2 regions of the Providencia sp. Marseille-Q8014 genome follow, and region 2 is predicted to be linked to the other one. Evidence: predicted binding sites of a transcription regulator. Region 2 holds the regulator's gene; the other holds the start of a gene.
The links. Region 2 encodes Fur, which represses iron uptake genes when iron is present. Its sites were predicted from a motif close to ATAATAATGAGAACNACTATCAA; they were not measured.

Region 1 (4,309 bases), 2.0 Mb from region 2:
CCTGAAATCATCTTACTTAATAGCCATGATGGTTCAAGCAGTTATCAAATGTTACCGGGCTTTTTTCGCTATGTTTGTCAAAATGGGCTGGTTTGTGGCGATACCTTTGGGGAGGTCAGAGTCCCCCACCGAGGTCATGTTGTCGATAATGTCATTGAAGGGGCTTATGAAGTATTAGGCACCTTCGATACCATCGCTGAAAAACGTGAGCAAATGCAGTCCTTACTATTACCGCCACCAGCACAGCAGGCCTTGGCGCATGCGGCTTTAACCTATCGCTTTGGTGAGGAACATCAACCAATAACTGAAGCTCAAGTTTTACAACCTCGACGCGTTGAAGATAAAAAAGAAGACCTTTGGACGGTGTACCAACGTTTACAAGAAAATCTGATTAAAGGGGGATTATCAGGCCGTACTGCAAAAGGTAAACGCGCTCGCACTCGTTCAGTTAATGGGATTGATGGCGATATCAAACTCAATAAAGCCTTGTGGGTGATGGCTGAAAATATGCTTCAACTAGCCTCGTAATGATGGAGATATTAACGATGGAGAGTATCAATACTTATACGAATACCTTAACACTGCTTCCTAATGAACAACGTACTATCAAACGTGCGTTGACCATACTGGATAAGTATCTGCGTGAACCGGGTATTGCTTTTACATCAACGCAAAATGTGAGGGATTGGTTACGGCTAAAAATGTCAGCATTAGAGCGTGAAGCGTTTATTGTGCTCTACTTGAATCAACAAAATCAGTTGATAAGCAGTGAAACCCTGTTTGCTGGCTCGATTAGCAGCACACAGGTTTATCCTCGTGAAGTCGTCAAACGAGCACTTCATTTTAATGCTGCTGCCGTTATCTTTGCACACAACCATCCGTCAGGCGATATCACGCCAAGCCAAGCGGATAAATCTATCACGCAACAATTAATAAAAGCATTGCAGCTAATTGAAGTACGAGTACTTGACCATCTGATCATCGGTGGTCAGCAAATCTTCTCTTTCGCTGAGCATGGCTTAGTATGAGGTGAACCATGAATATTATCCGTAAATCCGCAGCAATGAAGATCCATCAGCAACATTTAGGCTCTCGCCTTGCTCGTTATTGTAGGGGAAAGTATAAATGGGTTGGTAATAGCGAGCATTATATTGGTAAGGAGGTGCCAGATTGTCGTGGCGTGTTAGCTGTTTATGTTGAACGTCGCCAAGACAGAGATGGCCCTTATGCGTGTGTCATGTGTGTGACATTGAATTGAATAAGTACTGATCACTTTGAGTTTATCCTATATTGGATGGATAAATTAAGCCTACTTCCACTTTGATTAGTATTCAATGGCACATATCAAACCGTTGGATCTTAACTGAATTAGACATTGAGGAATTAAACAAAAATGACACAATAAGACATCATTAAACATGTCAAATTGGCAATACCATGATTCATACTAGAAACAATTAACATGAACATGATCCCCATTAAATGTATACTTAAAAAGGATTCGAATACGTTATAATTACACCTGTCATCTGTGCAAAAAAACAATCTATTTGCTGCGCTCTATCGCCCCAACCGTGCTCAACAAAACCCACCAAACGGACCGAGGGTACAAAAGAGGGTATAAATAAAATCAAATTCAATTAATATTTTTAAATACAACCAGTTATAATGAAAAGTCGATTCCGAGTCCGGCACCACTTTCTCTTCTACAGTGGTCTCCTCAAGTCAAGTAAACTCCTTTATATTCACTCAGTTACCTTATACTATCACCTATTGTACTTCAGCAAATTCAACACTAAAGTCAGTGCCTGTTGATGAATTTTTTAGGTTTATCTTGTTCAAAATCATTTAGACTTCCCCATAATGACCCCCAGTAGATACTGACTACCAAGCAAAAGGCAAAGAGTACAAGTTCTTTGATGCGTATGAGCTTTATCTTCTCATCAAACCTAATGCGGCTCATTACTGACATATAAAATACCGTTTCACAGTTGAAGAAAAAATAACTCTCCTGATATTTCTCTTGCTGACATTCGCGTTAAACGTGATGAAGCCAGAAAGCGATTAGCTGAAGGTAACGATCCTGCTGAACACAGGAATCCAGCCGTAGCGCTCACTGTAACGCTTAAGAAGCCCTCCAAAAAAGCAAACTCTCTGCTCATTTAAAATAACTCTTCCCCCTCCCCCGCTTTAATACTCATTAAGAATACGTTATCAAACCTAGATAAAACAAAAATTTCAAATATCACTAACTTTAATAGCTCAATATTGGCACTCAGGCATGAGTCATATTTTTTTACTTAGTTTCTCTAGATTGTGCAAATGCAGGCGACACCTAATCCACATAACTAACTGTAAAAATTAACATTTATTGCCCTAATGTTATCATCATCCCTCATTAAATATAGAATGCGAATAATATTGATAATTATTACCATTTGCAATAATATGATAGAAATTTAACATAGCTTTACTGAATTACAGACAACACAAATTCCATCCTTTAATGGAAAATATGCTTATTTCTATAGCAATAGCCTAGTGAGCAGATCAATCGAACTCTAATGGTATGTCGACAAAACTAGATAGCTGAAGAGATAAATACTTTTACGCTAATTGTTTTACCAACAAAACAATAAACCAATATTTTCAATAAAAACATGGAGTAGCAGGAGGCTAAATGTGTCTAGTGTGATGTGCCGGTCGTATTCTCATATACCGCTTACCATAAAAAAAGAGGATTTCATTTTTACTTCTCCTCATAAGAGTTTGCTCGCAAAAGGAATATTTGCCAATCTCACGCTACCTGCGGAACAAGGGCATCGTCACAATAGCGAATTCCAACGGCAAATAGAGCAATTGCTTATACAGGCAACTCGGGCGGGTATAAAAAACCCTATTATCGCTGGCGTCATTCCATTCGATAAACGACACGCCAGTGCATTATATATTCCTCAATCATACCAATGGTTCGATAGACATACGCTAGCGCTGCCCAATACTCCGGTTAACGTTATGGGCCAACTTCACCAATATTTAGATCATAATGACTTTTGTTCAATGGTGAAAAAGGCTCTTTGCGCACTTCATGGTGATACACTAGATAAAGTCGTACTCTCACGTTTACTCAATATTGAAAGTATCAAGCCACTCAATGCACTCAGCATCTGGTGCCAGCTCCATAAGCAAAACCCATCCAGCTACAATTTTTATCTGCCACTTTCAGACTGTACTCTGGTGGGGGCCAGTCCCGAATTACTACTACGTAAACAAGGGGATAAACTTTGGTCATGCCCATTAGCTGGTACAGCTAAACGAGGTGAAAACAGCGCTAGCGATAATTTAGCTAAAGAAACGTTACTTACTTCATCCAAAGATCGCTACGAACATGAGTTAGTGACCAAAGCGATTCATCACCAATTATCCGCACATTGCCAAGACCTTACGATCCCTGTCCCCTCTTTAATCAGCACACCAAAGCTGTGGCATCTCGCCACAGAAATCGAGGGACTGGTTAAAGATAAAAATGAAAGTGCCATTTCTCTAGCATGCTTACTACATCCAACTCCTGCATTATGTGGCACTCCCTCGATGATTGCTCGTGATTTGATAACTCAATTGGAACCTTTTGATCGTCAATGGTTTGGAGGGATTATAGGTTGGAGTGATGCTGAAGGTAATGGTGAATGGGTCGTCGTTATTCGCTGTGGAAAAGTTAGCACATACCGAATTGAATTATTTGCAGGTGCAGGAATTGTGCCCGATTCACAGCCAGAAAATGAATGGTGTGAAACCAGCAATAAACTAGGCACTATGCTCAGTGCTCTGAACTATCAACCATGTTGAATCCTATGCGTCAGACATACTTATCATGATTACATGTAAACGTACTCCCTCACAGAAAATACTGCTTAGAAACTTCTGCCGAGTCCTTGTCCATTCCAAGCTAGCCCCACTAAACATGAGAGCCAACAACCATGAGTATTCCTAAAATAGACAACTATCTACTGCCTGAACCACATGAATTACCCATCAATAAAGTAGCATGGCAACTTGAACCACAACGTGCAGCTTTACTGATCCATGATATGCAGATGTACTTTCTCAATTTTTGGGCAAAAGATAGTCCGACTATTCATACCTTAATTGAACATATTCGGTTATTGCGTGAACGTTGCCATCAATTAGAGATCCCCGTTTTTTACACGGCTCAGCCCAATCAACAAAGTGATATTGACCGTGCTCTACTAAATGATATGTGGGGTCCTGGATTGACTCGCCATCCAGAACAGCAAAAGATCGTCACTGA
Region 2 (4,309 bases):
CAATCACTGCTTTCTGCCGTAACAGAAGCCGATAAGCCTAGTGTGGCGACAATGATTGTGAAAGATAAACCTCGTATGGATTATCGAGGAGTATTTTTAGATGTAGGAAGAAACTTCCATAGTAAACAGATGGTTAAACGTTTAATTGACCAAATGTCTCGTTATAAATTAAATAAATTCCACTTTCACTTAACCGATGATGAAGGATGGCGAATTGAAATTCCGGGGTTACCTGAGCTTACAGAGGTGGGAAGCCAACGTTGTCATGATTTGGATGAACAAACGTGTTTATTACCGCAGTTAGGATCGGGGGCAGAGAATAATAATATGGGAAGCGGCTATTTTACCCGTGATGACTATATTGACATTTTACGCTATGCCAAAGATCGTAATATTGAGGTCATCCCTGAAATAGATATGCCTGCACATGCCCGTGCCGCCGTTGTTTCAATGGAAGCTCGTTATAACAAATTAAAAGCGGCTGGCAATGAGGCCGCCGCGAGTGAATACCGCTTAGTTGATCCATCGGATACATCAGTAACAACCTCTGTCCAATTCTACGATAAACGCAGTTATTTAAATCCTTGTTTAGATTCCTCTAAAAACTTTGTTAATAAAGTGGTCAGTGAGGTTATGCAAATGCACAAGGAGGCGGGGGTTCCATTAAAAACATGGCACTTTGGTGGTGATGAAGCGAAAAATATTCGTTTAGGTGCGGGTTTCCAAGATAAAGCAGGCAATATCGAACCGGGCAAAGGCATAATCGATAAACAAATAGAAGATAAGCCATGGGCGAAATCGGAAGCGTGTCAGGTATTGATCAAGCGAGGTGATGTGAGTGACTTTGATCATCTCTCCAGCCATTTTGCTAAACAAGTGAGTGAAAGTTTACAGCAAAAAGGGGTGACAACAATGCAAGCTTGGCAGGATGGTTTGAAAGATGCTTCTAGTGCAAACGATTTTGCAACGGATAATGTCAGGGTTAACTTCTGGGATACACTGTATTGGGGAGGATTCGATTCGGCGAATGATTGGGCTAATAAAGGTTATCAAGTGGTCATTTCGAACCCTGACTATGTGTATTTAGATATGCCTTATGAAGTCAATCCAAATGAAAGTGGCTATTACTGGGCGACCCGAGCGAGTGACGAACAAAAAATCTTTTCTTTTGCGCCTGATAATTTACCACAAAATGCGGAAACTTCCGTTGATAGGGATGGTAACTCATTTAGTGCGAAAAGTGATAAGCCATGGCCAGGTGTCTATGGTCTTTCTGGACAACTATGGAGCGAAGCTGTAAGGACGGATGATAAGGCGGAATACATGCTATTTCCTCGCATCCTGCCTTTAGCTGAAAGGGCATGGCATAAAGCGCAATGGGAAAATCAGTACCAAATAGGTCGTGAATATATCGGCGGTAAAACCAATTATGTTTCACAGCAAAAACTGGCAGATGATTGGAGCCGTTTTGCGAGTCTCGTTGGTATGAAAGAGTTACCCCGCCTAGATAGAGCAGGGGTGGCTTATCGTATCCCTGTGCCTGGTGCGAAAATTGAAAATGGCCTTTTACTCGCCAATATCAGTTATCCAGGTTTAGTGATTGAATATGCTTTAGCAGATAGCGACCATTGGCAAACGTATTCAGCACAAAAGCCTCCAAAGGTTAAGGGTAATGTAAAAGTACGAGCCAAAAACCCAGCTGGAACAAGAACAAGTCGTGTAGAAACGGTGGTACAAAAATAACGAGAGGCTATGAGGGTGGTGCCAGAGCGTACCACCTCTTTAAATGCTAGGTTTAACCGCCTATTACAGTACTCGTGTATGTTTAATAGACGATGATTGCCAAGAAATTAACGCTTTCAGCTTCAATAGACACCGCTTTTTTCTATATCCAGACGACATGTATTTTGAGGAGACTCAGTAATCTCGTCATTGGCACTTAGGTGCTTTATCTTTTCTAATACACCTTTCCCTGACAATCGCACCATCAGGTTCATCGTAAACTGTTAGCTATTTATAGTTAGCTGAGTTTATAGATACAATATAATGATGCGACTGTTTGATTAACGTCTGTTTTGTCATGAGATCGATGATTGGAAAATAGAAGGATGGGAGAGATGATGACTCAGGATGTTTTTCTTGATAAATAAGGCAAGCTGACGCAAGACATGCGTCAGTATTTAGCGATAAATAAAAGAAAACCCCATGTGATTCATGAGGTTTATCAGTATATATATAAGGAGCTAAATACGTTCCTTTTTATGAATTATGTTAATGGTTTTTCAACCATTAAATTACTCTTTTGCTTCGTGAGCATCCGCATTTTCGCGGCAATCGCCATCAGCACAGTGACCATATAGGTACAAGCTGTGGTTAGAGAGTTTAATACCATGGCGTGCAGCAATATTGGTCTGACGTTCTTCAATGGATTTATCAGAGAATTCGATAACTTTACCACAATCTAAACAAATCAGATGATCGTGGTGGTGCTGTTGAGTCAGTTCAAAAACGGATTTACCGCCTTCAAAGTTATGACGTGTGACAATGCCAGCATCATCAAATTGGTTCAATACGCGGTATACCGTAGCCAGACCGATCTCTTCGCCCATATCAATGAGTTTTTTATAGAGATCTTCCGCACTGACGTGATGGCACTCAGGCTCCTGAAGTACTTCCAATATCTTTAATCTTGGAAGAGTGACTTTGAGTCCAGCATTCTTCAATGCTTTGTTGTTGTCTGTCATGCGGGTTTGTCCTGTATCTTAAATCATAAATTTAACAATAATGAGACATTTTTAACATAAGCTCAGTTGTCATCGAAACTGATTTACAATTATAGGCATGGAAATAAAAAATAGAAACCATGCTCTGTCTCATTATTATAATAGTTTCATTTTATTTCTATCGTCAGCTTAGCCCAAAATTTCGGCTAGAGACATCTCTTCTGAAATTTGTTGTACCCATGCATCAACGCGTTCTTCAGTCAGCTCAGGCTGGCGGTCTTCATCAATAGCAAGGCCGATAAAGTGATTATCATCTGCCATACCTTTAGACACTTCAAAATGGTAGCCATCTGTAGGCCAATGACCGACAATGACAGCGCCACGTGGTTCAATAATATCGCGAATGGTCCCCATTGCATCACAGAAGTATTCTGCGTAGTCTTCTTGGTCACCACAGCCAAATAGCGCGACAAGTTTGCCATCAAAATCAATTTCTTCGAGGGTTGGGAAAAAGTCATCCCAATCACATTGAGCTTCGCCGTAATACCAAGTTGGGATACCGAGAAGTAGAATATCGAATGCTTCAATATCTTCTTTGCTGCATTTAGCAATATCATGAACTTCCGCGTTCTCACTGCCTAATCTCTTTTGGATCATCTTGGCAATATTTTCTGTATTACCAGTGTCACTACCGAAGAAAATGCCTATGACTGCCATAAAGTGAATAACCTCTTGTTTTTCCAATCTGGTTTGTTCAAGCCAGATAGGGCTAAATTTGAACTAAAATAACGAGAATTTTGGCCCTATTTTGGCGAAAAAGCGTGAATAAATCTGTCGAATTTGTGTGATTTAGAAGAGGAAATCATTCACCAGAAGGCTCGTAGACCAGTGCTAGTTGTGACATCAACATTTCTTCTATTAGCTCACTACGGCTCATGTTTTTTTCATCAGCCAATTGATTCAATATGGCCACTGCATCTTCATTGAGTTTTAATTCGACGCGGCGTAGTCCTTTGACCTTATCACGCTTAAGTTGGTTTCGTTTGTTAATTCTTAATTGTTCATCCCGCGATAGCGGACTTGTTTTAGGTCGCCCAGGCCTGCGTTCCTCAGCGAACAAATCAAGGGTAGTGCGATCAGTTTGTTCTTTTGCCATATTTTTTTAATGCTAAAGGGCGTGTACCAATAATCCAGCGCGCAATGATACCCTAGCTGACTCCCTTGTACCATAGCGTATATGGAGCGAAAGTTATTGATAGTAAAAAAAAGAATGATTTGCTTGAAAAAGCACCAATCTAGATTCTATTGGTGCTAATTAAGCACAATTTACTGGGTCTGCTGCCGCCACAGACGGGCATAAACGCCATTTTTCTGTAGTAAATTTGGGTGGGTATCGATTTCGGCAATTTCGCCATTGCGAATAACACAAATCCTATCGGCATACTGAATCGTGTTTAAGCGATGTGCGATACTGATGACTGTCCTTCCTTTAGTAATAAGTGGCATATTCTTCATGATTGCGGCCTCTGAGTCATAATCTAACGCCGATGTGGCTTCATCAAGGATCAGAATATCGGGTTTTGTTA

Region 1: a site for Fur is predicted at 2,416-2,438, ahead of ACWPW6_RS04170 (isochorismate synthase). Genes of this name have one in related genera too.

What each region holds. Positions count from the first base shown of each region.
Region 1 covers NZ_CBCOPT010000001.1:988,442-992,750, reverse strand. The annotation lists gene ACWPW6_RS04190 (DUF932 domain-containing protein) at 1-528, shown strand, start outside; gene ACWPW6_RS04185 (JAB domain-containing protein) at 546-1,028, shown strand; gene ACWPW6_RS04180 (DUF987 family protein) at 1,037-1,258, shown strand; gene ACWPW6_RS04175 (hypothetical protein) at 2,017-2,166, shown strand; gene ACWPW6_RS04170 (isochorismate synthase) at 2,683-3,846, shown strand; partial or broken gene ACWPW6_RS04165 (isochorismatase family protein) at 3,978-4,309, shown strand, end outside.
Region 2 covers NZ_CBCOPT010000001.1:2,995,652-2,999,960, reverse strand. The annotation lists gene ACWPW6_RS13250 (beta-N-acetylhexosaminidase) at 1-1,743, shown strand, start outside; gene fur (ferric iron uptake transcriptional regulator) at 2,295-2,744, opposite strand; gene fldA (flavodoxin FldA) at 2,913-3,440, opposite strand; gene ybfE (LexA regulated protein) at 3,586-3,879, opposite strand; gene ACWPW6_RS13230 (type I secretion system permease/ATPase) at 4,050-4,309, opposite strand, start outside.